DNA from 4 places in the Pedobacter sp. FW305-3-2-15-E-R2A2 genome. Region 3 is predicted to be linked to each of the others. Evidence: riboswitches for the same ligand, from Rfam matches in the RefSeq annotation. Region 3 holds a riboswitch; each other region holds the start of a gene.

Region 1 (7,678 bases), 1.2 Mb from region 3:
ATACCTGTTTTGATGCGCATTGAGTTTACTGAATCCATGTGATTATTGATTTAAGATTTACAAGCACAAAGGTCCGGAAATGTAGCTGTCTTTAAATGTCTATATTTGCCAATAACATGTTAATATACGACAAATGAATAGCGCGAGGTTTTGTCACTTAACCGTTGATGCGGTACAAAAAGAGGCTTATGTATGGCATGAGGCCGATTGGAAGTTTTCTGATGAATGGCATGCCCATCACATGGGACAGTTGATCTTTGTCGAAAAAGGCGTGCAATACCTGCATACTGCGGAAAGGACTTATTTGCTGCCTACACATCATTGTGCCTGGATTCCCCCTGGATTGGTTCATCGGACATCCAGTCCTGTAAAGCAGGTTTATCTGCGTTGTATCTTTTTGAGTAAAACAGCAAATGATCCCTTTTTTCAGGAACTCAATATCTTTCATACTTCTAAGGTCTTGCGGGAAATGATCCTTTTTACAGAACAATGGTCCCGTTTGGAAGAAGAAGATGCACTGGAACTGGATTTCCTGAAAGCATTGATAGGGATTTTACCCTTGACCTTTAATTCAGCACTGCCTTTGGTCCTTCCTGTTCCTCAGGACCCCCGGATTGCCAGTATGATCGATTACCTGACCGATTGCGTGGAGATTGGAGGGGATATGGCAAATGAACTCAAAATACCGGAAGTGGCAAAGCGGTTTAACCTTTCGGCAAGAACAATGGAACGGCTTTTTAAACAGGATATTGGAATTACGGTTGCCGGATATATCAAATTGTATAAAGTGATAAAAGCGGTAGAGTTGCTTTCTGTTTCGGGAGAGAACGTAAAGAGTGTAGCGGTGAAGGTTGGATATGATAGTGTTTCTACTTTTAGTAATACCTTTTATAAGGTGCTGGGGCTTCGTCCGCAGGAAATGATGGTTCCATAAAAACTGATCTTTATACCGATCGGTCAGCGGTAAAACCGGTTGATCAATAAAAAAGGGTTGACAGGAGATTTCCTGTCAACCCTTTTATCAGGTATTGTTGAATTATTTAGCCGCTACAGCTGGTTTATTTACTTTTGAAGGATCGTAATGTAATCCCGGAGATAACCAATATAACAGGATCATTCTGGAATAGCGGTAGTTGAAAGGAGAGAACAAAAATACGCCTATCAGAAGGATGCCTACATAATACCATAGGTTTTCATAAGTCAATGGCAAGCCTAAAACATAGGCTGCAACGCTCATGGAGATCATCTGTGCGACATTCATGGCATAGCTCACGAACATGGCTACATAAAAATATCCGGGTTCACGCTCGAATTTCAAGTCGCAATGCGGACAACGTTCGTTCATTTTTTGTACTTTGAAGCCATAGGTGGCGCCGGTGAAAACTTTACCTTCTCTACATCTTGGGCATTTGGAATGTGTAATGCCATACCATTGAGAAACGTGTGGTGTATGATTTAATTGATCTGTGCTGCTCATATCTGTGTGTTTTAATTGTCTTGTTTTCTGAATTTATCCGGTGTTGCGCCCACCTGTTTTTTAAAGAATTTAATGAAATAGGAGTGATCACTAAAAGCGAGCTTCTCCGAGATTTCAGCAATAGAGAGTTCCATGTTGATCAATAGTCGTTTGGCTTCTAAAATTACCCTGTCGCGAATCAGTTGCCCTGCAGGAACTCCTAAAAGGTCATTGCATAATGCATTTAAATGATTCGGGGTAATGTATAATAACTCCGCATATTGTTTAGGAAACCTCAATTCAATAAAATTAGTTTCGATTAATTTTTTAAAGCTCTTCAACAGGGTTTGGTTGTAGGAATTGGTTTGGGTCTGCTGTTTCAAGCTGAGGCCCCTGGATACCTGAATAAAGATGTTTAACATTAAGATCCTGACCAGGTCAGCATCAAAGGCACGCGCTTCCTTTCCTTCGTTAAGGATCTCTTCAAAGAGTGCCGTAACTTTCTCCCTTGCTTCATTGGGCAATACCAATACTGCATCTCCGGAATGTTCATCAAAGAAGCTGAAATTCTCCAGATATAAGGGGTTGTATAAAAAGGATTTGAAATAATCTTCAGAAAAATTGATGATATAACCTTCTACTTCCGTGTTAAAAGACCAGCTGTGTACCTGTCCCGGGGTCATAAAGTAAATCAAACCGGGCATGACCGGATAATTCTGAAAATCTATAGTTTGGGTCCCGCTGCCACTGGTAAAATACACCAAATGGTAAAAAGAGTGGCGGTGTGCGGAATGTAAGTGTAAATACTGTTTAGAATAATGCCCAAATCTGCTGACAAGGATACCGGCATTTTTGTATTCTTCAAAAGTACTGATGTCGTAAACAGGGATGTCATTTTTCATATACAAAGATACTTCTTACCCCTGATTTATAAGCGGTATTAATTCTTCATAAAATGGTACTATTTACTGATTTGTTTTCTATTGCTCTTGTCGAATAGCTCGGATTAGGCGTTTATCTCCTCCTTTTGTGGTGTTTTTAATTCCGGAGCCGTTTTTTTAAATACCCAATACTTCTGTAAAACATAGTTGAAACTCAAAGAAACGATGATATCTACCATGATTCTGGTGATCTTATAATCAAGATGAAGCCAGTTGGTTAAAAGCCAGGTGCCTGAGGATTTTAGTGCGATGCTTCCTGCCACTACAAAAATGAACTTTGTCAGCTGATCACCTACGGGAGTTTTGTGGGCCGAATTGGCATTAAAAGTCCAGTAGCGGTTGATGGAAAAGTTCGCAACAGCGCCGACCACTCCGCCAATGGCAATGGAAATGGTATAATGGATGTGCAGGAGCTCTGTACAGAGAATCATGGTGCCATAGTCCAGCATTCCACCGGAAAAAGCCGAAACCTGTGCCTTGGCAAAAACATATACAGATTTCATGATGCTCATTAGCTGGCCTTTTTCTTTGCTTCGCGCTCGGCTTTATCCCTGATGTCGCCAAGCTTTAATAACTTCCGGGTATCTATGAAATTAATGATAAATAAGGTAACACAGATTGCGGCGGCAAAATATTCTATTAAATGCCCGAAGATGACTTCCAGAATGATGATCAGGGCGAGGATGATCCTGATTTCGGTAGGGCCAACCAGGCCTGCATCAATGCTGTAAATGTCGGTGATCTTATAACGGAGCTGTGAAATGATCATCGCCCAGCCATAAAGGACCACAAAAACGAAGGCAATGAGTTCATATTCATTTCTCGCATAAACGAGGTAGCCTAAGCCAATGAGTACGGTGCTGACCCAGTCCATGATGATGTCTAATGAAAAACCATACCATTTGCGGGGGATATTTCTGTAATAAGCAATCCTGCCGTCCAGTGAATCGCCAAACCAGTTAATGGCCAGACCCAATACGCCAAGCAACAGGTATTCTCTGCTGACATAAGTAGCAAGGATAAATCCGAGCAGTACCAGTACCGAACCTGCAGTACCGATAAAGGTGAGCATATCTGAAGTAATAAAGGAAGGAACCCGTTTTACGAGATAGGAAATGGTGCTTTGCTCTACACCACTTAAAATATTAGTCCTCTTTCTATCCTGGAATATCCTTTTTAAAATACTGTTGTCGCCGGTTACCGGGCGCACTTCTTCTCTCAATTTGTTTTCTTCCATTCAGGCTTTATAAAAATATTCTTTTTGAATATCCCGCAAAAATATGTAAATGAATCCTGACTTAAAGGAAAAAAAAGTTAAATATTAGGTAGAAGTAGCAATTGGATGACTGAAATTCTCTGATTTGTAATTTTTTTTCATAAAGTCTATGAAATTAGTAGTCTTTGTCATATCTTTGCTGACAGTAACTGTTCTTACATTTATTTACTTATCCAGAAAGACTGAGGGAAAGGCCCTGTGATGTCTTAGCAACCTGTTGAATAATAAGGTGCTAATTCCTGTCCGCAAAATTGCGGAAGAGATAAGTTGTTTGAAACCCATGCTTGCGGTTTCTTTTTGACTCATCCATTGCCTTATTTCTCGAAGCTGATTAAGTAGATTTTTATTAATCTATTAAACCCATTAACATGAGAATTTATCTAGACAACGCTGCAACAACACCTTTAAACAGAGAAGTATTTTTGGCCATGGAGCCTTATTTATTTGAAAACTTCGGTAATCCTTCTTCTTCTCATTTTCATGGGAGGGAAGCAAGAGTAGCCATTGAGCAATCAAGAGGGATCATTGCCGATTTGTTAAATGCGACGCCACGTCATATCGTTTTTACCTCCGGAGGTTCGGAGGCAGACAATACCGCCATTCTTTCGGGCATCCGCGCCCATAACATCCGCTTAGCGATTACGACTCCTTTTGAGCATCATGCCGTGCTTCATACTTTAAAAGCATTGGAGAAGAACGGAGAAATCCGGATTGTCTATTTGCAGCATGATGAAAGAGGAAACATTTCCCTGGCTCATCTGGAACAGCTCCTTGCTGCCAATGAACAGGCCTTTGTTTCTGTAATGCATGGAAATAATGAGATAGGAAACCTCAATGATATCGAATCTATTGCTGCGGTCTGTAGAAAGTACCGGGCTGTTTTTCATTCAGATACGGTTCAGTCGATGGGCCAGTACCGGTACGATACACCATCTTTAAATGTTGATTTCCTTGTTGGATCTGCACATAAATTTCATGGACCGAAAGGAGTGGGCTTCCTTTACCGGAATACCGCTCATGAGTTACAGCCATTGATCAATGGGGGAGCTCAGGAATACAAGCAACGGGCAGGAACGGAAAATGTAACCGGAATTGTGGGATTGGCGAAAGCATTGGAAATCGCTTACCGGAACCAGTCGGCCAACCAAAAACACTTAGTTAAATTAAAAGAAAGAATGATTTTTAAGCTGACAGATAAAATTCAGGGAATCTCTTTTAACGGGAATTCAGCACAAAATCATGGAACCTTAAACAGTGTCCTGAGTGTTTCTCTTCCTGAACTGCAAAGTGGGATCAGCCCGCTTCACTACCTGGATCAGCATCAGATCTCTGCTTCCGGAGGAAGTGCCTGTAACAGTCATTCCGGCGCAGGATCGCATGTGCTTTCTGCCCTGGGTTATGATTTTAGCAGACCAACCCTGCGTTTTTCCTTTAGCCGTTACAATACAGAAGAAGAAATCGATTACGCGGTTGAAAAACTGGCCAGCTTATACATCAGGGAATCATTACTGGAAACGACTGAAGCTTATTCGTAGCAGAAAAGCTTTGGATGAAAGTTTTGGATGTATTGTCCCGAATAAGCAGCCAGCTTATTCGGGACACTTGCTTTATCTCCCTTTCTTTAATTCAATGACGGTAATCTCCGGCCAGATGCCAACCCTTCCGGAGAAGCCAAGAAAGCCGAAACCTCTGTTGATGTTCAGATATCTGCCATTTTCTGAGGTAATACCAGCCCAATGCGCATACCTGTATTTAACAGGGCTCCATTTGATCCCAAATGCTTCCATTCCGAACTGCATGCCATGCGTGTGCCCCGATAAGGTCAGGTGGATTTTTGAAGGCCATTTTTTAACTTCCGCATCCCAGTGTGTCGGATCGTGGGAAAGCAATACTTTAAAGCTTTGTGGATCAGCAGCCTGAAGTGCCTTTTTAAGGTCTCCGCGTTCACCAAACCCAATCCCCCAGTTTTCAACCCCTGCAAGAATGATCTTTTGGCCATCTTTTTCGAGTTCCACATGTTCATCTAACAAGAGACGGTAGCCCATTTCTCCATGGTGTCTTTTTAAATCCTGCAGGTTGGCTTGTTTAACAGGTTCGCTTTCCCATTTCACATAATCTCCGTAATCGTGGTTCCCAAGGATGGAAAACTGACCATAAGGCGCTTTTACCTGCGAAAAATGTCCCATCCAGGGCAGAATTTCTTCCGCTTTATTATTGACCAGGTCTCCCGTAAACACAAACAAATCTGAATTTTGTGCTTTAATCAGATCAATCCCTTTTTGCACTGCTTTGGCATTCTTAAAGCTGCCTGCATGTACGTCTGAGATCTGCGTAATGCGGAAGCCATCAAAATTTTCCGGCAGATCCTCGAAGTATAAAGTATGTTTGATCACCCGGTAAGCATATTTTCCTTTGATAATGCCATACAGGAAAATGAGCACCGTGATCCCAAAGAGCAGCAGGCCAAACTCCACCCAGTAGACATTTCTTGCCCCTCCGGTAATCAGGCGATAGCCGTCGCCAAGGAATAATACAATGATAAAAACGAGTTCACTGGCGAGTAAAACCAAAAAGGTATGGGTGGTGATTTTAAAGAATATATCCATTCCATTGTCCCGCATCCTTTGAATGGAATAAGCGAGTGCCGCGGTAATGAAAATGATAAAGCCCCAGAAAATAGGGCTGAGCCAGCTGCTGAGGGTTAAAGTCTGGATTCCGGAGAGCACATACCAGTTTAACAAAAAGACGAATGCAGTGATAATTGCAAAGGGTAAAAGATTGATTTTTCTCTTCATAGAAATTTAAAACTAGATAAATGTACTGCATCATCATTGATTTAATGCGCCACGGCACCAATTTGACATTGCCAGGAGGATTGAACCTGGGCTAAGTTCGTACCAGTCAAGGCTTAATAAGGAAAAATGACTACTTTTTGTTTGTGCTGATTGTAAATTAACTCCTTGTAATACAGTTTATTGCATATTTTTTACAAAAGCCATGTACTACTAAACCTATATACTTTATATATTTGCTGTATGAACCAAACAATTTACAACGGAAATCTGATGTTTACCCACTGCATGTGTAGGTAATGATTTCGGCTGTAGAGAAATAAAAATATTTAAAAGCTTCTTCAGTCTCCCAGACAGAAGGAGCTTTTTTTAAATAAGACCAAACGTACTATGCAAAGTTTTAGAACAGAGTTAGAAAATCCTGTCGTAGAAAAGGATATCATTGATCTGGAGAAAAAGATCAGGGACTTCCGCGAAGGGAAAATCCATGAGGAGAAATTTAGAAGCCTGCGTTTAGCCCGCGGTGTTTACGGACAAAGACAGCCCGGTGTGCAAATGGTGCGCATTAAACTGCCCTTTGGAAAAGTAACCTTCAAACAACTCTTACGCATTGCCGATGTTTCTGATGAGTATGGAAGTGGAAATTTACACTTAACCACCAGACAGGACATTCAGATTCACTATGTGAGCCTGGACAGGACGCCTCAACTATGGCAGGAGCTGGAACGTGATGATGTAACGATTCGTGAAGCTTGCGGAAATACGGTCAGAAATGTAACCTCTTCACCGGATTCGGGAATTAACCCGAACGAGTTGTTCGATGTTTCTCCTTATGCACATGCTTTCTTTACTTACTTTCTGAGAAATCCGATTTGCCAGGAGATGGGTAGGAAGATCAAGTTTTCTTTCTCTTCTGATGAAAAAGATACGGCATACAGCTACATTCACGATCTTGGTTTTATTCCTAAAATAAACGAAAAAGGAGAACGCGGTTTTAAAGTGATGTTGGGCGGCGGACTGGGTGCACAACCTTTCCTGGCTAGCTTTGTACATGATTTCCTTCCGGAAGATCAGATCATTCCTTACGCAGAATCTGTATTGAGGGTGTTTGACCGTTATGGAGAACGTACCAACCGCAATAAAGCGCGTCTTAAATATTTGGTTCAGAAACTTGGTCTGGAAGAACTATTGCGTTTAATCGACGAAGAAAGAA
Region 2 (7,678 bases), 1.1 Mb from region 3:
TTCCAGTCCTTGTGCATTTCCGGTATTAAATGCAGTTTCCGGATCAATATTTGGCACATTTTTATGAATGATCCATAAGTTTCGTCCTACCAATGAGAAGACGGCATTCTGAAAACCTATTTTTTTAGTCCATTGTGCTGGCAAACTATAGCTGAGTTTAACCTCTCTCAATTTGATATAAGAAGCATCATAGATAAACTGCTCATCCACATTGGTAATGCCTTTATAATATTGCTGAGCAGGAACAATGCGGCCATTTTTTGTTCCATCGGCCAATACACCGTCGAAAATCATCCCATCCGTATATACCACTTCGCCTGCCGGGGCCTGTCCACCATTTGATAGGCCAACTGCTGTTCCGGAATTCACATTACCTGGAAAATAATAGCTAAGCCCACCATTTTCGGTATTTCTACCTCTTAATGTACGCTCAAGCACACCGGTATAAGTTCCGGTACGATTTGAATTGGAATATACTTTACCCCCGATTCTGGCATCCACCAGGAAGTTCAGGTTGATATTTTTATAGGTAAAGCTGTTGCTGATCCCACCAAGCCAATCGGGCGTAAACTTACCCAGATATTGTTTTGCCGGATTAATTACCGGTGTTCCTCCCGCACCGATGACAATCTGACCAGCAGCATTTCGCTGATAAGCAGTTCCAAAAAAGGTACCATAAGGCTTTCCGATCGTTGCCAATACATCAACTGTTCTGTTGCTCCCGATCGTATAACTGCTTATCAGTCCTTCTTTATCCAATTCCGTTACTTTACTGCGGTTCAGCGCATAATTCAGGTTGATGTCCCAGCTAAAGTCCTGCGATTTCACCGGGGTTAATCCCAGTTGAACTTCCAGTCCTTTATTATTGATGCTTCCGCCATTGATTAATTTCTGATTGTATCCCGTCGAAGAACTCACATTCACCTTTAAAATCTGGTTGATACTATTGGTATTGTAAACACTCAGGTCCAGCTTTACGCGGTTATTAAACAGACCGACTTCAATCCCCGCTTCAGCAGATTTAGTAATTTCCGGGAGCAGGTTTGGATTTAGTTCCACCAGACTCGCCGCCTGCTGTGGATTTCCATTAAAGGGTGCAGTAAAACTATAGGTATTGACCAGTTGATAAGGTTCTGTCGCCTTACCTACTTTTGACCAGCCCCCTCTGATTTTGGCAAAACTCAGCACTTCATTTTTTAGGTCAAAGGCTTCCGTAAGGATCAAACTTCCATTTACTGAAGGATAGAAATAAGATAGGTTTGGTCTTGGTAAACTGGAATCCCAATCGTTCCTGGCCGTTAAATTCAGGAAGGCATAATCTCTATAGCCAAGCTGTCCCGATCCAAAGGTACTATAGGTTCTTAGCTTGCTGTAAAAGTTAGAAGAAACCAGCGGATCTCTGGAATTATTTAAGGTATACAAACCATTTACCGCTAATTTAGTCGCCATCTGGTCATTCTGTTCCAGCGTATTGGTCCTTACATTCACACCCGCCAAAATGTTAAGGGAGAAATCGTTGTTGAGCTTTTTATTAAACTCTAACCTGCCTTCTGTATTGTTTTCATTTACCGTATACGCATCTTCCTGATAAGATCCGAAAGGAGTTCCGTTTGTACCGTAAGCAATTTTTATCTTTCTGCGGTCCGTATAATAGTCAGTTCCTGTTCTGAAATTTGCGGATAGTGCCTCCGTAATTTTATAGTTCAACTCTGCACTTCCAATGATGCGATCCCTTTTCTGACCCACTGTATTTTCATAAGCGATGAAATAAGGATTGCTATAATAGCTGTTGTTCCAGTTGATGTTATTTCCATTGTCATCCTTATATTTTTTAAGCTGACTGACATCTACCTGTCTTCCGAACCAGGTAAACTGAAGCATTGGCCCCGTAGCCCGTTTACCACCTGATGCTGGTAAGTTTGCCGCACTGCTTTTGACATAATTGACACTGGCATTTAAGGTCAGCTTTGGCGTAATGCGGTAAGTGGTATTCAGAAGTAAGGAGTTTTTATTTTGGGACGAATTGGGCAATATTCCACCCTGCGTCAGGTTGTTATAAGAAAAACGAACGTCTTGTTTCTCTCCAGATCCGGCGATGGCTACTCCATTGCTCAAGGCATAACCCGTTTCAAAAAAGTCTCTTACATTATTTGGATGTGCAATAAATGGTTCCGGTTTTCCATTGGTATTGAACTGAGGAATCAAACGGCCATCCAATGCCGGGCCCCAGCTTTCATCTACACCATCATTCAGGCCTCCTCCTTTACCATCCACATAGCTAAACTTACCATTTGAACCTTGGCCAAAAGCATTCTGATATTTTGGAAGCGTTAACAAATTAGAGATCGTGGTGTTCGAGTTGATACTAATGCCCAATCCCTGCTGTCCTCTTCCTGTTTTTGTTTTAATGAGAATAACTCCAGCCGCGGCCCTGGAACCATATAAAGCGGCTGCATTCGGCCCTTTCAATACGCTGATGGATTCTATATCTTCAGAATTGATGTCGGATATCGTATTGGCAAAATCTCTGGAACCGCCACTGCCCAGAAATTGAGAATTGTCTACCGGAACACCATCTACCACGAATAAGGGTTGATTCTGACTGGAAATAGAAGTTTCTCCACGGATGATGATCCTCGAAGAGCCCATGTCTCCCTGACTATTGGTGGTTTGTACACCGGCAATCTTTCCTGCCAATGAATTGATCAGGTTGGTTTCTTTAGCTGTAGAGATGTCCTTGGATTTTAGCTCCTGTGTGGCATAGCCCAATGATTTCTTGGCCTTAGTAATCCCTAACGCAGTTACCACCACTTCATTCAAGTCATTTAAAGATGGTTCAAGGCTGATCTTCAAATGACTGATTCCTGCGGTAATCCTGATTTCTTTAATGGCATAGCCAAGATAACTGACCCGAATCACATCGTTCAGGTTTGCCTGTAGGGAGAAGTTACCATTTCCATCTGTAATCGTCGCATTGTCTTTTCCTTTGATCGTTACCGAAGCTCCTGGAATTACCTGTCCGTCGGCACTATCGCTCACCACACCGGTAACTTTAACAGACTGTGCCTGGGCCGTTAGCAGGAAAAAAAAGGACAAAGCAATCCCTATAAAAATTTTGTATATTTTTAACATATTGGTTTTTAAATAAGTGTAAGAAATTTAGAATTTGGCAGGGCTAGATGCCGCAACAACACATGGGTATGGCCTTGCACATATAGCGTTCCGGTGCAGGAAGGTAAAAAGATTCAGCGCAATTGGTTTTGTAAACAAGTAATTGTAGGTTCATATGTTAACATTTTAAGTTTAAGATGCACCTGCATTTCCTTCTTTTTCTCTGATGAGGTATGGCTTGATGAGCAGCAGCTTTGTAGCTGTGAAACTGCTTATCTTATTCGCTATTTGCGAATTGGAATTAGCACCTTTTACCGGGTTAACAGGTATAGGTTGCTAAGACATCATAGGGCCATTCCCTCAGTCTTTCTGGATAAGTCGGAAGATTAAAGAAGCATCTTCGACAGCAAATATACAAATATTCTAGTAATCCTATAGGAATTAATAATATTTATTATTTCATTAAAGCAAAGCCTTTAGATAAGGATATAAAATAGCTCCTTATACCAGGTTCAAGTCCTCTTCTGAGACAATATAACTTAGCATTTCAATCATTGGAGAAACAGTTTACACAGTCTTTTCAATTATGCGGATTTTATAGCGGTATTAAATGGGAGTTGCTAGGGCCTCGACCGACCTGTAACCCATTCAGAGGCTGCCATAATAAGTCCCAGATTTATTTTAATTTCTAAAAAAGGGAAGAGCCTATATACAGCTTCTGTCTTTTCTTTGAAAAAAATTACCATACAGATATTGTTGTAACTGAAAATTAAACGTATATTCAATTACACAATTAACTTATAAATTATGGCAATCTTATCAAAAAGCGCTTTTGGTTGTCCCAATGGGAAAATCGGAAACATGGTTTACTACATGCTCAAAGGACAACCAGTCTGCAGGCTGATCGGTGAACAAGGCGAGCCGAGCATTAAACAACTGGCCAATTATCAGGCCATGAAGGTCACAATGGTTCTTATAAAACAGATGAAAGAGTTCATTACCAACAGTTTTGAACTGGAAGCGAGGGGAACCGTGAAAAATGCACACAACCTTGCGGTCTCTTACAATAAAAAACAGGCATTGCAGGGAGAATATCCTAACATCAGCGTAGATTACAACAAGGTGGTACTCAGCTATGGGGAACTTCCGGGAGCGAGGGATTTCAGCATCAGTAAAACGGAAACAGGATTGATCATAAACTGGAATCCGGAAAGCTATGCGGGAGGGCACGACGGTGATGACATCCTCATGATTCAGCTCTATTATCCCTTGATAAAAAAAGGAAGATCCTTACTGAATGCATCAAGAAGGGATTCTGCCCAGGTATTTATCCCCATAGAGGAATCGATGATTCAACAGCCCATAGAGGCATATGCCTGCTTCAAATCAGCCGATGGAAGGCAGATTTCAAACAGCATCTATCTGGGAAACATAAATGGAACCGTAAAAAGTGCCCAGGAACAAGCTGCTCAGGAAAGATATATCACCTTAAAAACCAGGTTTGATCAGATTGAAACCAACTATCTAACCCAGCAAAGACAGATTGAAATGGCCCAGAAGGACGAAGACAAAGCTTTTCGGAATCTGAAAGTAGAATACCTGTCTCTGAAGGAGCAATTAGCGCACCTTCCCGGAGGTCCTGGTTAAAGATCAGCCTTTAGGGTTGGTCTTGCATATATTTTGTAAATACGGGCTGAAAAGCGGCTAAAGTCTTTGGTTCCTTCTTGCTCAACTTACCTTTATTATAGATCTCATAATAAGGGCTGGAGCCTGCTGTCCAGTTAATTCCGGAAATAACCTTTCCCTGAGTGTCGGTTTGCAAATAGGTTAAAACCTCCGCTGTTTCTTTAACAGCCCCACTTTTATAAATGGCAAGGAGTGCTTCTTCCTTAGAAAAGGAATCACCAAGATGCTGAAAGACCAGATTCAGGTCGGTTGTTTTGGGCAGGAATAAACTGAAAAAAAGTTTAGTATTGATTTTATGGACATGTAAGGGCTCAACGGTCAATTCTATGTTTTTACTGGCATTATAATAGGTAACGCCGTCTTTTTTCATCCCGATTATTCTGCTGTTTGCCGGAAGCTTGTCCATATTAAAAGTGATCTGCTGATTGTAAAACAAAGGCTTTCCTGAGACCGACATTTCGGTGGTCAGGCATTGATCTTTGTAATAGATTTTGATGTTGGATACCGTGTCTTCCAGATTACGGATCAGGATCGTATCTGCCTTTTTTTCAAGGATAATCCGGTTGTAATAATTCAGGGCAAAAAGGTCTACCGTAAAATGCTCCAATTCCCCCTGCTTCCAGTCCTTTACTGTTAATCCACCTTCCAGTTTAAAATATTCCGGCCCATCTATGATTTTTCCATCCTTATAAACCGATCTGGTTTCAAGGAAATTCTTCCCTCCTTCAGCTCCCTCCTCTAAACCGGATTTCGAATATTGATACCTGGCCTGGCCATTTTCATATTCATCCACCAGGTAAAGGTTTAATCCCGAAAGCACTGTTTTAAAGAAACCACTAAAAGGTTTCCCATCTTTATACGTCCGCGAATAAACTGCTGCCGGCTTGCTGGCAATCACAAAGGAACTATCTGTTTCAGTTCTGTTTTCCTGATTTTGTGCGTAAAGAAAGGAAGTCATCAGGCTTAGGATTAGGGTGAAAGTTATTCTCATCTGTTACAATTGGTTCATCAATATTACCATTTTAATTTAAACTCACCTATCGACTTATTGTTTGCTTTCGGCTTAATTATATTTGCTGGTCTGTTTTTATGATTCGCAAACCACCTACTTTGTTAACTTTGCCGGATGAATAAAGAAATTGCTGTGATCTTTGACATGGATGGCGTGATCGTCCATACCAATCCATACCATTCCCTTGCTTTTCGTGATTTTTTCGCTGTAAGGAATCTTGCCCCTACTGAAGCTGAGTTTGCCCAACACATGTTCGGAAAAAGTAACAGTTATATTTTCAGTCACTTTTTTAAGCGCCCGGTTCAGGGAGAAGAATTTCTGGAAATGGAGCGGGAAAAAGAAGGTTTATTCCGAAAAATTTATGAGCCGCATGTTGATCCAATTTCTGGCTTCTTAAAATTCATATCAGATTTAGAAGCGAATCAGGTCAAACTTGGTGTAGCCACTTCAGCTCCTGCTGCGAATCTGGATCTGATCCTGAGCAAGATCGACCTTCGCGAAAAATTAGGCTCTATTTTGGCTAGTGAAGATGTGAAAAAACATAAACCAGATCCGGAAGTATACCTGAGTTCTGCTCGCAATCTTGGCGTATCACCAGATCAATGTCTTGTTTTTGAAGATTCTTTTTCCGGGATATCCGCCGCCTTAAATGCAGGAATGCGTGTAGTTGGTGTACTCAGTTCCCATACCATTGAGGAGCTTCCTAAATGCGATTTATACATCGACAATTACGACGAACTCACTTACGATAAAATTATTGCATTATTTTAAAAGAAGGGAATCATCCCTTCTTATTTCATTTCTAGTTTGGAACATGTTCCACATCTACCACCTCTCCCTGAGGATTGGTAATGCGGTAAGTAAAAACATTTTTATTGAGCACCAGAACATCCACCACTCTTGAAAACGAAGCACCTGAAGCGGTCGTACCGATCAGCATTCTCTTTTTACCATCGGCTGTCAATGCCCATTGGCCTGAGCTTCTCAACGCGCCATCGAATCCTTTGATTTCAAAATCACCATTCACATTGTATTTCGCGATGCCAACATATCCACCGTTCGCAGCGGTCACATCCTTCACTGTTTGATCCTTAACCGTAGTAGATTTCCAGGTCACCGAAGCGAGAATTTCTGAAGGACTTGCAGTAGGTTGTTCCGGAATTTTGTTCTCGTCTTTTTTACAGGAAGTGATGCCAAGTAAAAGCATGCAGCAGATCATAAGTACTGTTTTTTTCATCATTAGGTTCATAATTTGTTTTTTTAGTATCACAAAACTATGTTCCAAAGAGATGATTCAGATAGGACTGGTTAGCGCATTAACAGCAATTTTATTTGGTCCTTTTATTTTCCAGCTCTGTTTTCAACTTTTCTATTTCCTCCTGGGTATGGCGATTTTCCAGATAATAGTAGATGGCAAAGGCAAGGAATATCTTTCCAAGTACAAAAACGGCAAGAAACACCCACCTCCATATTTTACGGATGCGCATGTGCCCTGATTCGGCCTCTACTTCTATGAACTGTGCACTTTTTCCTGATCTGGAACCCCGACTACTTTCTTTAGGCTCCTCTCCTATTAAGTATTCAAACTGAGGTGTTTTAACCAGCTCATTAATTCCTCCTTCAATTTTAGCCCAGGCATTGGGAGGAGGCGTAATGGCCATATGTTCTGCTATACGTTCCAGATCTGACTCCAGTTTAAAGAGTGCATCTTCAATCTGTGGATGTTGCGCTTTTAGGTGTAGCAGCTCGTTCGCTTCCGCTTCAGAGGCAGAACCTAATACATACGCTTCCAATATTCCGCTTTCGATGTATTCGTTAATTTTCACTACCTTTTCTCATTATAGCGAAAGCCTCTTTTAAAGTCTTCCG
Region 3 (7,678 bases):
GCCTGTTTGACCATAGCGTCACTTAAATTAAGCGCTTTGTAATAACCGGCATCACCCAGGTGGTATTTACACAACAACACTTTGATGTCATTATAGATCAAAGGTCTGGCGGCCTGCAATAGCTTGGGCTCTATCACCACTCCCTTGGTCTGAATATATTTCAACAAATCCTTGTAGTCCGCATCATTGATGTTAAAGGTTGCAAGGTTTTGTTCAATAAAAGAAGAAGTATAACGGTTTGCAAGAACATCGTAGACGAAGTCAAACAATACCTTTTTCGCAATCAACTTGGCATAGAATCTATTAAATCCACTGGTATCCATTTTTACATAAACATCCGGCTGGATTCCACCGCCTAAGAACAACTTCCCTTTCTTAACGCTATCTTTTACACTTACATTTTTTGAAGTCAGCTCTCCATCATTAAAGCGATCCTCGATCTCATTCTGATAGGCATTATAGCCCTTCTTATAAGATTTCTGAATACTTCTGCCTGAAGGCGTATAATATCTTGCTATGGTCAGATTCAAGGCAGAACCGTCTACAAAAGGAAACTGTTCCTGAACAAGCCCCTTTCCAAAAGAACGGCGACCAATAATGATTCCTCTATCCAAATCCTGTACCGCACCGGCAAGAATTTCACTCGCAGAGGCGGAGTTTTCATTAATCAGTATCGCCAGTTTCCCCTGTTCAAACGCTCCACCACCAGTGGTGAAGTAATCTGTCCTTGGCTCATGTTTACCTTGCGTATACACAATTAACCTGTTTTCTGCTAAAATCTGATTCGCCAGTCCTGTAGCTGCAGTCAGGTACCCTCCCCCATTGTCGCGAAGGTCAAGCACCAGTTTTTTCATCCCTTTGCCTTTAAGCACACGAACAGATTCTACAAAGTCCTGATCGGTCTCTGCACCAAAATTACTGATGCGCACATATCCGGTTTCGGCATTGAGCATATAAGCTGCATCAATACTGCTCACTTTTACCCGCCCACGGTTTACTGTAAACAGTACCGGGATTGGATTTCCAGGATGCAGGATACTTAATTTTACAGCAGTACCTTTCTTTCCCTTGATCTTGCCAATCATTTTCTCTCTTGGCAATGCCCTTCCGCTTACAAAAGTGGTGTCTATTTTAAGAATTTTATCTCCCTGGCGGATTCCTGAAAGAAAAGCAGGACCGTCTTTGATCACATTGGTCACCAACAAGGTATCGTTGAGGATGTAATATTCAATTCCAATACCTTCAAAATTACCCCCAAGGGCTTCGGCAAATTCGTTCGCTTTTGCCGGAGGAAGATACACGCTATGCGGGTCCAGCTGATGTAACAGGCTGTCTATAGGCAGGTGGTGTAAACTATCTGCATTCACCTCATCAACATAGTTTTTATTGATAATATGAATGATTTCATCTACCTTTTCAGTATTGTCGGCGAGATAACCGGCCTGCTTTTTAACCTGAAATCCCTGATCTTTTAAGAACTTATACCCCACAAACATTCCACCTATCAGAACAACGGAATAAGTAAGGGCGATCAAAAGGTTATATCGGGTAGTCTTTTTCATGGTTAAATGCTGCGTAAAGTTATAAAATAACCCTGTCAATTAATAAATTAAGTCTTATTCATTTGTAATTGTTTTGATAAATTTCAGGATTATCGGGAATGTTGCCTGGTATTGTCTTATTTGAACTGATTTCCGGTAATATTTCCGGTTTAAAAAGAAAATCACGAATTTTATCAAAAAAACCACATATGATAAGAGTAACTGAGCAGGAGTCAAAGTATAACAACATTGATCAGATGTCTGTACTGCAAATTCTTCAAGACATCAATAAAGAAGACCAGACAGTTCCTCAGGCAGTGGAAAATGCCATTCCACAAATAGAGAAATTAGCTACCTCAGTTGCAGAACGTATGATCGGTGGAGGCCGCTTATTCTATATCGGAGCAGGAACCAGTGGTCGCCTGGGTGTAGTAGACGCCTCAGAATGCCCGCCAACCTTCGGCGTTCCCTTTGATTGGGTAGTCGGTATCATTGCCGGCGGCGATACAGCGATCAGAAAAGCGGTAGAAAATGCAGAAGATGATGTTGAACAGGCATGGATAGACCTTCAGGAATACAAAATCAATGAAAAAGACTGCCTGATTGGCCTGGCCGCATCAGGAACCACTCCTTATGTAGTCGGCGGACTAAATACAGCACGTAAACACGGCATCTTAACCGGGTGTATCGTTTGTAATGAAGGTGGACCTATCGCTGCTGAGAGTGATTTCCCGGTAGAAGTGGTGGTTGGACCGGAATTCCTCACTGGCTCTACGCGTATGAAATCAGGAACTGCACAAAAATTGGTTTTAAATATGCTTAGTACCACAGTAATGATAAAACTGGGTCGGGTAAAAGGAAATAAAATGGTAGATATGCAGCTGACCAACCATAAACTGGTTGATCGTGGCACACAAATGGTAATGGAAGAACTACACATTGGCCATGATCAGGCGGCAGATCTGCTCATCCGTTATGGAAGTGTACGTAAAGCGGTAGAAGCAGGCACCAAATAATCTCATAAAATATGCACGAAATTGAGCCTTTCTACCTGTGGCGCGATGATTACATCGCTGCCGAAGATGAACGTTCGCCTTTTTACAATACGGAATACTCAGAGTTCTATTTTGACAAACAACTTTACAATTTCCTGATTCATCCTCAATGGGACGACTTTGGATCCAATACACTATACCTTAAAGTTTTGTATACGGATTACGATAGGAATTATGCCATCATAGAGTTCATCGGAGAGTGGAATGATGCGATCGGAAATGACATTATGCTGTTGAAAAGGGAGATCCTGGAACTGATGATCGATGAAGGAATTAATAAATTTATCCTTGTCGGAGAAAATATCCTGAACTTCCATTCTTCCGAAGACAGCTATTATGAAGAGTGGTTCCAGGACGTTGAAGATGGCTGGATCACGGGAATTAATTTTCAGCAGCATGTAATCGATGAATTCAGAAGCGGCAATATTGACTACTACATTAACTTTGGCGGTCAGCTTGACGATTTGGCATGGAGAACATTAAAACCCCTTCAATTATTTAAAAAAGTAGAAGAAATCCTGACAAAACGACTCGGGGCATAGGTTTTGTAAGAAGATAAACAATTAGTAACTTTAAACTAAAATTTAAATAAAATGGATAACAACAATAATTACCAGTGGGCACACAAATCTGTTATTGCAGAACAGCAAACCGGAATGGTTGCCAAGAAGTTCTTTGCAAATGTCTTTCTATGGATGTTTGTAGCGTTGAGTTTATCAACAGTAGCGGCTTTGGTTATCTCTACTTCTCCGGCAGCATTAAGCCAGTTGGTGAATTTTGAAACCGGACAAAGAACTGTATTAGGATATATTGCCATGTTTGCCCCTCTGGGCCTGGTACTATTAATGGGAGCTGGATTTAGCCGTCTTTCTTATGGCGCACTATTAGGCGTTTTCGTCTTATTCTCCATCCTCTTAGGGGTGAGTTTAAGCTTTATTCTTTTAATATATACTGCCGGATCTATTGTGGCTTGTTTTGCCGCAGCAGCAGGTATCTTCGGGATTATGGCCGTTCTTGGTTATACTACTGATGTAGATTTAAGTAAATTCGGACCAATCTTAATGGTTGGTGTTGCAGGATTATTCATTGCCAGCATCATTAACATGTTCCTTGGAAGTCCTACTTTTAGCTATATCATGAGCTTCTTTGGTGTAGCCATCTTTACCGCTCTTACGGCGTATGATGTTCAAAAGCTGAAACGTATCGGTGCAGGTATCGAAGAAAATGGTGATCAGATGGTTGCTGCAGATGCTAAAAAATTAGCCATCATGGGTGCCTTATCACTTTATCTTGACTTTATCAACATCTTCCTATTCTTATTAAGAATCTTCGGAAGCAGAAGATAATCACAATTTTACAGAATATTGTTCCGAAGGCCATGCAAATTTGCATGGCCTTTGCAATTTTATATGCTTTAAGCGCTGTTTTTTTGGAAATCATTTTTCTTTGTTGCATTTTTGCAGTGCTTATAGAGAAAGACGGAGGGATTAGACCCTGCGAAGTCTTAGCAACCTGTGCTTACAAGGTGCTACATTCTACTGGAACCGAACCATTGGTTCCCGAAAGATAAGTTAAAGTCGACCTTATACCGGACTTTTCAATAAGCTTTTTGACTGCGTATAAAATAGTAACCAGTATGATATTCATACCCGGAAGCTCTTTTCTTACGCGTTACCGGAGAAAACAAAATGGACATTAGAGCAGAGTTAGAGAAACGCATATTGATTATTGATGGTGCCATGGGAACCATGATTCAGCGTTATATCCTGACAGAAGAAGATTTTAGAGGAGAGCGGTTTAAAGACCACCCATGTGATGTTAAAGGCAACAACGATTTGCTGAACCTCACGCGTCCTGACATCATTAAAGCAATACACACCGAATACCTTAAGGCCGGTGCAGATATTATTGAAACCAATACTTTTAGTACCCAGCGCATTTCACTGGCAGATTACCAGATGGAAGAACTGGATTATGAAATGAGTTTTGCAGGGGCAAAGATTGCGCGTGAAGCGGTAGACGAATTCATGGCCGAAAATCCGGACAGAAGGTCTTTCGTGGCTGGTGCCGTTGGCCCAACCAACAGGACACTTTCCATCTCACCAGACGTGAATGATCCCGGATATAGGGCATTAACTTTTGATGAACTCGTAGATGCCTATGATCAGCAGGTCCGCGGATTGGTGGATGGCGGTTCCGATCTGCTATTAATCGAAACTATCTTTGACACCTTAAATGCCAAAGCTGCTATATTTTCTATTAAAAAATATGAAAAAGAGATTGGCAGAACGATAGAGATCATGATTTCCGGAACCATTACCGATGCTTCTGGAAGAACCCTATCGGGACAAACCGTGGAAGCTTTCTTAAATTCGGTGATCCACGCCAACCCAATCAGTATAGGCTTTAACTGTGCACTGGGTGCCAAAGACATGAGGCCACACATTGAAGAGCTTTCCGCCAAGGCGACTTGTTACGTATCAGCCTATCCCAATGCAGGTTTGCCCAACGAGTTTGGCGCCTATGACGAGATGCCTCATGAAACGGCGCATTTAGTAGAAGATTTTATACAACATGGATTTGTAAATATTGTGGGTGGTTGTTGTGGCACAACACCTGAACACATCAGCTGTATTGCTGCCAAAGCCAAAAAAGTTAGCCCAAGAAAAATCCCTGAAGTAGCCCCATACTTACGCCTAAGCGGCCTGGAACCCGTAACTATTACCCCGGAAAGTATTTTCGTCAACATTGGGGAAAGAACAAACATCACCGGATCCCCTAAATTTTCGAAACTCATTTTAGGTGGCGACTATGAAGCTGCCCTTACTGTTGCCCGTCAACAGGTAGAAGGTGGTGCCCAGGTGATCGACGTAAATATGGATGAAGGGATGTTGGACGGAGAAGCGGCAATGGTGAAGTTCTTAAACCTGATCGCTTCTGAGCCCGATATTTCCAAACTTCCAATCATGGTCGACTCCTCCAAATGGAGTGTCATTGAAGCCGGATTAAAATGTTTGCAGGGAAAAGGAATCGTCAACTCCATCTCTCTGAAAGAAGGGGACGAAAAGTTTAAGGAAAGCGCCCGCAAAATCATGAATTACGGCGCAGCTGTGGTGGTGATGGCCTTCGATGAACAAGGACAGGCAGACAACTTTGAAAGAAGAAAAGAAATCTGTAAACGCTCTTATGATATTTTAGTGAATGAAGTTGGATTCCCTGCGGAAGACATCATCTTTGATCCAAATATCCTGACCGTAGCAACCGGTCTGGAAGAACACAATAACTATGCAGTAGACTTCATTAATGCCACCCGATGGATCAAAGAAAACCTGCCTTACGCTAAAGTAAGTGGAGGAGTTTCCAATATATCTTTCTCTTTCAGAGGAAATAATACCGTGAGAGAGGCTATGCACTCCGCATTCCTGTACCATGCCATTAAAGCAGGTCTGGATATGGGGATTGTAAATGCCGGAATGCTGGAAGTTTATCAGGAAATACCACCAGAACTTCTGGAACGTGTGGAAGATGTATTGCTCAACCGCAGGGAAGATGCAACCGAAAGACTGGTAGAATTCGCGGATACCATTAAATCTAAAGGAAAAGAGATTGTCAGAGATGAGGAATGGAGAAAAGAAAGCGTAGAAAGCAGATTGTCTCATTCCTTGGTAAAGGGCATTATAGAATATTTAGATGCCGATGTAGAAGAAGCCAGACAGAAATATCCTAAACCAATACATGTGATTGAAGGTCCGCTAATGGATGGGATGAACATCGTTGGAGATCTCTTTGGGGCAGGAAAAATGTTTCTTCCTCAGGTGGTGAAATCTGCCAGGGTAATGAAAAAGGCCGTGGCCTATCTCCTCCCTTTCATCGAGCAGGAAAAACTGGACAATCCTGATGGAAAAGCAAGTTCATCCGCAGGAAAGGTATTAATGGCCACCGTAAAAGGCGATGTTCATGATATCGGGAAAAACATTGTAGGTGTAGTATTGGCCTGTAATAACTTCGAGATCGTAGATCTTGGTGTGATGGTTCCTGCACAAACCATTATTCAGAAAGCCAAAGAAATTAATGCCGATATCATTGGATTAAGTGGTCTGATTACTCCTTCGCTTGACGAAATGGTACACTTTGCCAAAGAAATGGAACGTGAAGGCTTTACCATTCCTCTGATCATCGGCGGTGCCACCACCTCCAGAATTCATGCAGCCGTAAAAGTGGCGCCAAACTATTCAGGCCCTGCCATTCACGTATTGGATGCTTCCAGAAGTGTAACGGTATGCAGTACCCTGATGAATGAAGAAACCAGAGGTCCTTATATTGAAGGTATCAAAAAAGAATACGATAAAGCAAGAGAAGCACATTTAAACAAACGCTCCGATAAACGTTTTAAGACCTTGGAAGAGGCCAGAAAAGATCAGTTTAAGATCGATCTTGACTTGGTTGCTCCGGCTCCGGAGTTTACCGGAACAAAAGTATTTGAAGATTATCCACTGGCAGAACTGGTTCCTTACATCGACTGGACTCCTTTCTTCCATACCTGGGAGCTTCGTGGCAGCTATCCTAAAATATTTAACGATAAGTTGGTTGGTGATGAAGCAAAAAAATTATTTGATGATGCGCAAACGCTGCTAAAAAGAATTATCGATGAGAAACTGCTGACCGCTAAAGGAGTGATCGGCTTCTGGCCGGCAAATACAGTTGGTGACGACATCATTCTTGATGTTGAAGGGCAGGAAGTAACCATTCATACCCTTCGCCAGCAGGCAGAAAAAGTAGCTGGCGAACCTTATTATGCCTTATCAGACTTCGTGGCCCCTAAAGAATCAGGCGTTACGGATTATTTTGGGGGCTTTGCAGTCACTACAGGTATAGGATGTGATGAGCTGGTGGCTGAATTTGAAGCCAACTATGATGATTACAACAGCATCATGGCCAAAGCACTGGCCGACAGGCTTGCGGAGGCTTTTGCAGAAAGAATGCACGAACTGGTCCGTAAAGATTACTGGGGTTACGCAAAAGATGAGCAGTTGAGCAATGAAGCGCTGATCAAGGAAGAATATGCAGGAATTCGTCCCGCAC
Region 4 (7,678 bases), 3.2 Mb from region 3:
AATATATAAACTACCAGTGCAGCTATTAAGACTGTAACAACAACAATGAATTTACTCTTCATATTAAATGTATCGATGGATATTGCTTGTATGCCAGATTAACATATCAAGTTTCATAATTCTATAATTAAATCTGAGCCGGCAATGATTTCAAAATGAATCCAACCCCAACCATAGTAAATAGGATAACACTCCCCCATACACCTATATAGGTAGAAAGTGTAGGCCCTTCCCAATTTGTTCCTTCTGAAGAAGGTTTTTCATTTTTAATATTATTATAGATGAGATATGCCGCTACTAAAAAGCCAACTCCGGCAAAAAAAGGTTTAAAATCCATATTAATTAATTTTAATTCCGCTTTCGATAAGTATACCACTCACGTATCTGTTTGATTTTATCTACAATGAAATAGGCGATGTACAGAACAAAGAACCCCACCCCCAAACTCATTGGTACACCAAAAAAAATAACAACAGACAAGAATGCATGAATTCTCCAATCGCTTTGCCCTTGATACCATAACTTTAAATTTGCGATCAACACAAATGCTAAATTAAAACCCAATAACTTCAACAAGATACGTTTGCTCATCATTCAAATATTTTTCTTCGATTTTCACAATTAAACATATCCATAAATGTACAATCCATGGGATAAATTCCTGCAATTTACTGAAGCGTGGTTTTATTGATAAAAGCATGATCAGTTAAAGTCTTCAAAAACAAGATGATCTTTTTCTGCTCCGCAGCCGTTAAAGGAATTCCTGTTTGACCATGCTGCTGCATCAAAGGATCTAGTCCCGGGGCTTTCTTTACACCGGAAGCATAAAACGACAACACCTCTTCCAACGTGCTGAACCGACCATCATGAAGGTAAGGGCCACTCACCTCCACATTTCTTAAACTCGGCACTTTAAATTTCTTTACCGGATCATCGGCAGCTGCTGTTCCTATATTCCTCAACGATTCATCACTAAACAAATCTGTCGCATGGCAGGAAGCACATTTTTCTTTAAATAAAAGAAGTCCTTCCTTTTCATCCGGACTAAAAGTATCCTTCTGCTTTACCACCAGTTGATCATAACGGGAATTCGCAGAAACCAAAGAAAGCAGGTATTGCTCGATTGCTCCCGTAAGGTCTTTCGCCTTAATGGTATCTATGCCAAAAATCGTTTTAAAATGTTGCCTGTAAATCGGGGATTGGTTTAGCTTTTTTACCACGTTATCCATTGTCTCTCCCATTTCTGCAGGGCTCGTAAAAGCATTGACCGCAGTATTCTGAAGCTTTGTTTCCCTGCCGTCTCTGAAATACGAATGTTTCCATTGCAGGTTCATCAGTGCCGGGGTATTTCTGGTACCCAATATTTGATCATTTACCCCTTCATTGATCTTAATGCCCGCACTGGAATAGCCATCCGTTTGGTTATGACAGGAAGCGCAGGCCAGCTTTCCATTTTTGGACAAAGACACATCATCGAACAGCTTTTGTCCGAGGGTGATCCCTTCTACCGTTAAGGCAGGGTCCTTTTGAAAAGGTGCAGGAAAGTTAACCGGTCTTCTCACGGCAACTACTGTTTTTATCGTAGACAGGCCAAAAGCAAGACCTAAAAGAACCGTAGAGAACGCAATAATTGCAATAACAAAAAGCTTATTTTTCTTCATTTAAAATTAATTATGCCTTGATAAAAATATCATAGGCAAACCTCAGGATGGTCCCGAAAACAACGAGCAGGAAAAAGATCCTGATAAATTTATTGCCTTTCAGCAAGGCCAGTTTAGTACCAAGAAAAGATCCTCCGACATTACAAACGGCCATAGGAATGGCAAACTCATATAAGATATGTCCGGTACTTCCGAAATAACAGATCGCCGCAATGTTCGTGGCCATATTGATCAGCTTCGCACTCGCACTCGCATGCAGAAAATCATAGCCCAGCAGGGCGATAAAAGCAAGGATAAAAAATGTGCCTGTTCCCGGGCCAATCAGCCCGTCGTAAAAACCGATCACAAAACCAAAGAAAAGGCCGATGGCCATTTGCTGGAACATGCTGTGGTCTTTGTCCTGATGAACGCCGAAGCTCTTATTGAAATAAGTATAGACCGCCACAGCGATCAGGATAAAAAACACCACCGGTTTAATTACCGTATTGTCGATCAGTGTAATGCTATGTGCACCAAGAATTGCCCCGACAAAAGCCAGCATGGCCACATAAATCAGCAATTTCCAGTTTAGCGTTACATTCTGTGAATATTTCCAGGCAGCAAATGCAGTTCCGGAGAGCGAAGGAATTTTGGTCGTCCCGAAAAGGGTAGCCACAGAATATTGTGGCAAAACGATCATGATGGCTGGAGTTTGAAGCAAACCTCCCCCACCAACAATGGCATCAATAAATCCGGCAAAAAAGGAGACTATACAGAGTATAATCAGATCTGGCATCATAGCATTTCTTAAACGCCGCAAAAGTAGCCTTTTTTAATATAAAAAAAGAGGACCCACACCACTGAGTCCTCTTTAACCTAAACCAAATTTACTAAAACTATTTTGCTGCTGCAGTAAAGTTTAACACGATATAAGCAGTTGAATTACCATATTCTACTGGTGATTTGATCACCAATGATTCTTTTGTGGAAGAAGAAAGTACCAATCTGTAACCTTCAGTTACGTTTTTAGCTTTATCACCTTCATATAATTTCTTGAACTGGAAAGTTTGATCCGGAACACTTGCCGACCAGTAAATGGTCTGTGTTTTTGCGGCACAAGCTGCACCACCTGGCAAGCTATAGCTTCCATTACCACTATTTGTTAATCTCCAGGTACTTCCAACAAAGCAACTAGCTGAGCTTTCACCAAACAATGTTTTTACAGATGACTGAGGAATGCCTTCATAAGTAATGTCGTTCAGCACCCAGTTGCCTGTTACATCACCACGCTTAACAACCGTTTGACCAGCACCACCTTTTGGTGAACAACTTTGCAAAACCATTAATGAACTGCATAAAATGGCTGCTATCAGGAATATTCTTTTCATATCAATTTGTTTTTCTTCTCTAATACATAAATCTTGCCAAAACTTCAACAGAATAATTTTTACCTTTAGCATTGTTGTACCAAGCGCCTTAATTCACTATTTATCCTCCTGAAAATGAAACCAGAAACTTTAGCGATCCATTCCGGAAATTTGTACGAGAGCAGCACAAAAGACGTGACGCCGCCTATTAATTTGTCCACAACTTTTTTCAGAGATGAAGACGGTGGCTATTCCGGCGGACATATGTATAGCCGTGTAAGCAATCCTAACCGCTCTGCACTCGAGAAGGTGCTGACCGATTTGGAGCATGGCGCAGATGCCTGTGCGTTCTCTTCCGGCAATACCGCTGGAATGTCTCTTTTTCAGGCCTTAAAACCAGGAAGCCATATCATTGCTCCTGACGACATGTACTGGGGATTTAAAAAACAGTTGCAATCTATTTTTGCAGACACCTTAACCATCGACTTTATTGACCTGACCGATGTTGGAAACATCTCCAGTTACATCAGAGAAAATACGGTGATGATCTGGGTAGAAACCCCATCTAACCCTTTGCTGAAAATCACAGACCTCGTTGCCATTGCCGCCATCACGAAAAAACACAACCTGATCCTGGCCTGCGACAGTACCTTTGCTTCTCCATGCCTGCAAAATCCGATTGCATTGGGTGCAGACATCGTGATGCATTCTTCCACTAAATATATCGGTGGTCATAGTGATGTACTGGGCGGAGCACTCATCACAGCGGAGAAAACGCCTTTTTGGGAGAAGGTCAGAAATATCCAGCAGGTCGGCGGAGCGGTACCTTCTCCATTCGATTGCTTTTTATTGTTAAGAAGCATCAAAACCCTTCCCTACCGGATGCGTGGACATTGCGAAAACGGAATGGCCCTGGCTTTATATTTAGCGCAGCACCCGAAAATTGAAGCGGTATTTTATCCGGGGTTGCCGGACCATCCTCAATATGAAATTGCCAGACAACAAATGAGCGGTTTCGGCGGCATGTTATCCATCCTTGTGCGTGGTGGTGCCGATGAAGCCCGAAAGGTAGTCAACACCGTAAAGCTGTTTGCCCAGGCGACCAGTCTGGGTGGTGTAGAGAGTCTGATCGAACACCGTGCATCGGTAGAAGGTCCGGACACCAAGACCCCACAGAATTTAATTCGGGTCTCTGTCGGACTAGAGCATATCGATGATCTTATCGCAGATTTCAATCAGGCTTTGGCTTAAAAAATAACGATACCACCAAAAATCAAATCTTAAAACAACAATTTATATCGCTTATTATCAGTTAATTACAAAATAACCAGAATATAATTTTGGTTATTTTGTCACTTAGCTTTACATTTGAACTATTCTTAGCGAAAGCTATTCAAGTCATTACCTCCTAAACTGGGTTTTGATTTATAAAGAAGTGGCGAGAGACAGGCTCTTTGACCCACTGGCAACCCTCCCAAAATGGAGAAGGTGCCAATTCCTGACCGGCTGGCATGGTGCCATCTGGAGAGATAAATTAAGACAATGAGAACAGTTAAAATTACATCAGATTCTTTTAATTATTGTTGCCCGCAGCATACGATTTGTATGTGCTGTTGCATACGATAATCAACAAAATCTTCCTTTTGCATTCTTGATCCATCCGGAAGGCCTCATTGAGGTACGCTAAACAGCTATATCCCCTTATGCAAGATTACCGCATGAGCAGATTCCCTAAATCCTTATTTACCAAACGCTTAAAAGAATAACATATGTCAGCCAATCATAAATTCGAAACCCTTCAGATACACGCAGGTCAGGAAATTGACCCAACAACAGGTTCAAGAGCCGTTCCACTTTACCAGACTACTTCTTATGGATTCAAAAACTCAGAACATGGCGCCAACCTCTTTGCTTTAAAAGAATTCGGAAATATCTATACCAGGATCATGAATCCAACAACAGACGTTTTTGAGAAACGTGTAGCCGCTTTGGAAGGCGGTGTTGCTGCCCTGGCAGTGAGCTCCGGACAAGCAGCACAATTCATTGCCTTAAATAACATTCTGGAAGCCGGAGATAATTTCGTGTCTTCTTCTCATTTATATGGTGGTTCTTACAACCAGTTCAAAGTAGCCTTTAAACGTTTAGGCATTGAAGTTAAATTTGCCAATGGCGATGATGCTTCAGATTTTGAGGCCAAGATCGATGCCAACACCAAAGCACTTTATTTAGAAAGCATAGGAAATCCTTCTTTCAGCATTGCTGATTTTGAAAAGATCTCCTCTATTGCTGGTAAACACAACCTTCCACTCATCGTAGACAATACTTTCGGTGCTGCCGGATATCTGTTCCGTCCATTGGAACATGGTGCACATGTGGTCGTTCAATCGGCCACTAAATGGATCGGCGGACATGGAACGAGTATCGGCGGAGTAATCGTTGACGGCGGAAATTACAACTGGGGCAATGGTAAGTTCAAACAATTTACCGAACCTTCCGAAGGATATAACGGACTGGTCTTTAATGATGTCTTTGGCATCGGCGGTCCATTCGGAAACATCCAGTTCATCATCCGCGCCCGTGTGGAAGGCTTGAGGGATTTCGGCCCTGCCATCTCCCCTTTCAACTCTTTCCTCTTGATTCAGGGACTGGAAACACTTTCGCTTCGCGTACAGCGCCATGTAGACAATGCACTCGCATTGGCCAACTGGCTGGAAAATCATGAAGCCGTAAAAAGTGTGAACTATCCAGGTCTGGAAAGTAGTCCATATCATGCAAATGCGAAGAAATACCTGCAGAATGGATTCGGAGCCGTCTTGTCTTTCGAGCTTCATGGAGAGAAAAGTCAGGCCACTGCATTGGTAGACAATTTGAAACTGGTCAGCCACCTGGCGAATGTTGGAGATGCGAAAACGCTGATCATCCAGCCGGCAGCAACCACACACCAGCAGCTGAGCGAAAGCGAGCAAATTGCTGCAGGAGTAACACCAAACCTATTGCGTGTATCCGTAGGAATTGAACACATCGACGACATTAAAGCAGATTTTGAACAGGCATTTGCTGCAATCAACCTAAACTAAACAATGAGCACGATATCCACATATACCCATAACAAGACTTTCAAGCTCGAAAATGGCAAGAAATTGCGCAAAATAGAGCTTGCTTATCAGACCTATGGAAAACTGAACGCCAAAAAAGACAATGTGATCTGGGCCTGTCATGCTTTGACGGCGAACTCAGATGTGCTGGATTGGTGGAAAGGCCTTTTCGGTAATAACGACCTGTTTAATCCGGAAGAACATTTTATCATTTGTGCCAATGTATTGGGCTCCCATTATGGAAGCACCAATCCATTAAGCGAGAATCCGGTTACCGGATTACCTTATTACCTGTCTTTCCCGGAATTTACCATCCGTGATCTCGTTTCTGCGCATCGTTTGCTTGCAGAACACCTGGGCATTAAAGACATTAAGGTCTTAATCGGTGGTTCCCTTGGCGGGCAACAGGCACTGGAATGGGCTATTACTGATGGTTCAGCCATAGAAAATCTGATCCTGGTGGCTACCAATGCGGTTCATTCCCCATGGGGAATTGCTTTCAATGAAAGTCAGCGTCTGGCCATCAGTACCGACAGAAGTTTCTATGCACAGAAACCAGATGGCGGATTAAAAGGTTTGAAAACAGCAAGAAGCATTGCTTTATTGTCTTATCGCAGCTACGATGCTTATACCGATACCCAACTGGAAAGCGTAAACGATAAGACCGGTTCTTTCCGTGCTTCTTCTTACCAGAACTACCAGGGAGAAAAACTATGTAAGCGCTTCAATGCTTACAGCTATTGGTACCTGAGCAAAGCGATGGACAGCCACAATGTAGGCAGAGGCAGAAAGAGTGTTACAGAAGCTTTGTCTACGGTAAAACCAAACACTTTGGTGATTGGTGTAGAGAACGATGTATTGTTCCCGATCACTGAACAGGAATTCCTGGCCAAACACATTCCGGATGCTGCCTTTCACTCCATCAAATCGGCCTATGGCCATGACGGTTTCCTGATTGAGACAGACATTCTGACCAATGTGATCGGCAATTTCCTGAAAGAAAGCACCAACAAGAAAATAATTAAATTACATAAAACAGCATAGTACTTAGATGAGCAAGAAACTTAAAATTGGTTTATTTGGATTTGGAGTTGTAGGTCAGGGATTACACGACATCATTCGTGGTCAGGACCTCAACCTGGAGATCATTAAAATCGCCATCAAAAACCCGGATAAGAAACGCAGCTTAGATGCCCACCTTTTCACCACCAATCACGACGAGATTTTAAATAACGAAGAGATCAATACCATTGTCGAGCTGATCGATGATGCAGATGCAGCCTTCACCATTACCAAACGTGCCCTGATCAGTGGCAAGAACGTGGTTTCAGCGAATAAAAAAATGATCGCTACCCACCTGGCAGAACTGGTAGAATTGCAGGAGAAATATGGTGCCTCTTTACTCTATGAAGGTGCAGTATGCGGAAGTATTCCCATCATCAGAAACCTGGAAGAATATTACGACAATGAATTGCTGCATGGCATCAGCGGAATCTTTAACGGTTCCTCCAATTATATCCTTTCGAAAATCTTCAATGAAAACCTGGAATATGGCGTCGCTTTAAAGCAGGCACAA

The links. A riboswitch is a leader RNA that binds a small molecule or an ion and turns the genes downstream of it on or off. The one in region 3 is predicted to bind S-adenosylmethionine.
Region 1: linked by a shared signal. The riboswitch ahead of AAFF35_RS05555 (cysteine desulfurase family protein) and the one ahead of metH (methionine synthase) in region 3 are both predicted to bind S-adenosylmethionine.
Region 2: linked by a shared signal. The riboswitch ahead of AAFF35_RS05120 (SusC/RagA family TonB-linked outer membrane protein) and the one ahead of metH (methionine synthase) in region 3 are both predicted to bind S-adenosylmethionine.
Region 4: linked by a shared signal. The riboswitch ahead of AAFF35_RS18525 (O-acetylhomoserine aminocarboxypropyltransferase/cysteine synthase) and the one ahead of metH (methionine synthase) in region 3 are both predicted to bind S-adenosylmethionine.

The regions. Positions count from the first base shown of each region.
Region 1 is NZ_CP151803.1:1,333,652-1,341,329, forward strand. It holds gene wrbA (NAD(P)H:quinone oxidoreductase) at 1-38, opposite strand, end outside; gene AAFF35_RS05530 (AraC family transcriptional regulator) at 134-934, shown strand; gene AAFF35_RS05535 (DUF983 domain-containing protein) at 1,037-1,477, opposite strand; gene AAFF35_RS05540 (helix-turn-helix transcriptional regulator) at 1,489-2,358, opposite strand; gene AAFF35_RS05545 (GtrA family protein) at 2,463-2,909, opposite strand; gene AAFF35_RS05550 (CDP-alcohol phosphatidyltransferase family protein) at 2,909-3,634, opposite strand; SAM riboswitch class I at 3,840-3,942, shown strand; gene AAFF35_RS05555 (cysteine desulfurase family protein) at 4,042-5,208, shown strand; gene AAFF35_RS05560 (metallophosphoesterase) at 5,281-6,468, opposite strand; gene AAFF35_RS05565 (nitrite reductase) at 6,856-7,678, shown strand, end outside.
Region 2 is NZ_CP151803.1:1,222,926-1,230,603, reverse strand. It holds gene AAFF35_RS05120 (SusC/RagA family TonB-linked outer membrane protein) at 1-3,132, opposite strand, end outside; SAM riboswitch class I at 3,381-3,491, opposite strand; gene AAFF35_RS05115 (DUF6266 family protein) at 3,919-4,758, shown strand; gene AAFF35_RS05110 (hypothetical protein) at 4,769-5,788, opposite strand; gene AAFF35_RS05105 (HAD family phosphatase) at 5,924-6,580, shown strand; gene AAFF35_RS05100 (DUF4822 domain-containing protein) at 6,612-7,049, opposite strand; gene AAFF35_RS05095 (hypothetical protein) at 7,138-7,635, opposite strand; gene AAFF35_RS05090 (sigma factor-like helix-turn-helix DNA-binding protein) at 7,625-7,678, opposite strand, start outside.
Region 3 is NZ_CP151803.1:168,731-176,408, reverse strand. It holds gene AAFF35_RS00665 (S41 family peptidase) at 1-1,562, opposite strand, end outside; gene murQ (N-acetylmuramic acid 6-phosphate etherase) at 1,751-2,557, shown strand; gene AAFF35_RS00655 (hypothetical protein) at 2,569-3,138, shown strand; gene AAFF35_RS00650 (Bax inhibitor-1/YccA family protein) at 3,190-3,942, shown strand; SAM riboswitch class I at 4,060-4,169, shown strand; gene metH (methionine synthase) at 4,285-7,678, shown strand, end outside.
Region 4 is NZ_CP151803.1:4,599,184-4,606,861, forward strand. It holds gene AAFF35_RS18495 (hypothetical protein) at 1-62, opposite strand, end outside; gene AAFF35_RS18500 (hypothetical protein) at 128-337, opposite strand; gene AAFF35_RS18505 (cytochrome c peroxidase) at 669-1,661, opposite strand; gene AAFF35_RS18510 (TSUP family transporter) at 1,672-2,439, opposite strand; gene AAFF35_RS18515 (hypothetical protein) at 2,537-3,028, opposite strand; gene AAFF35_RS18520 (aminotransferase class I/II-fold pyridoxal phosphate-dependent enzyme) at 3,143-4,258, shown strand; SAM riboswitch class I at 4,430-4,543, shown strand; gene AAFF35_RS18525 (O-acetylhomoserine aminocarboxypropyltransferase/cysteine synthase) at 4,777-6,084, shown strand; gene metX (homoserine O-acetyltransferase) at 6,088-7,146, shown strand; gene AAFF35_RS18535 (homoserine dehydrogenase) at 7,154-7,678, shown strand, end outside.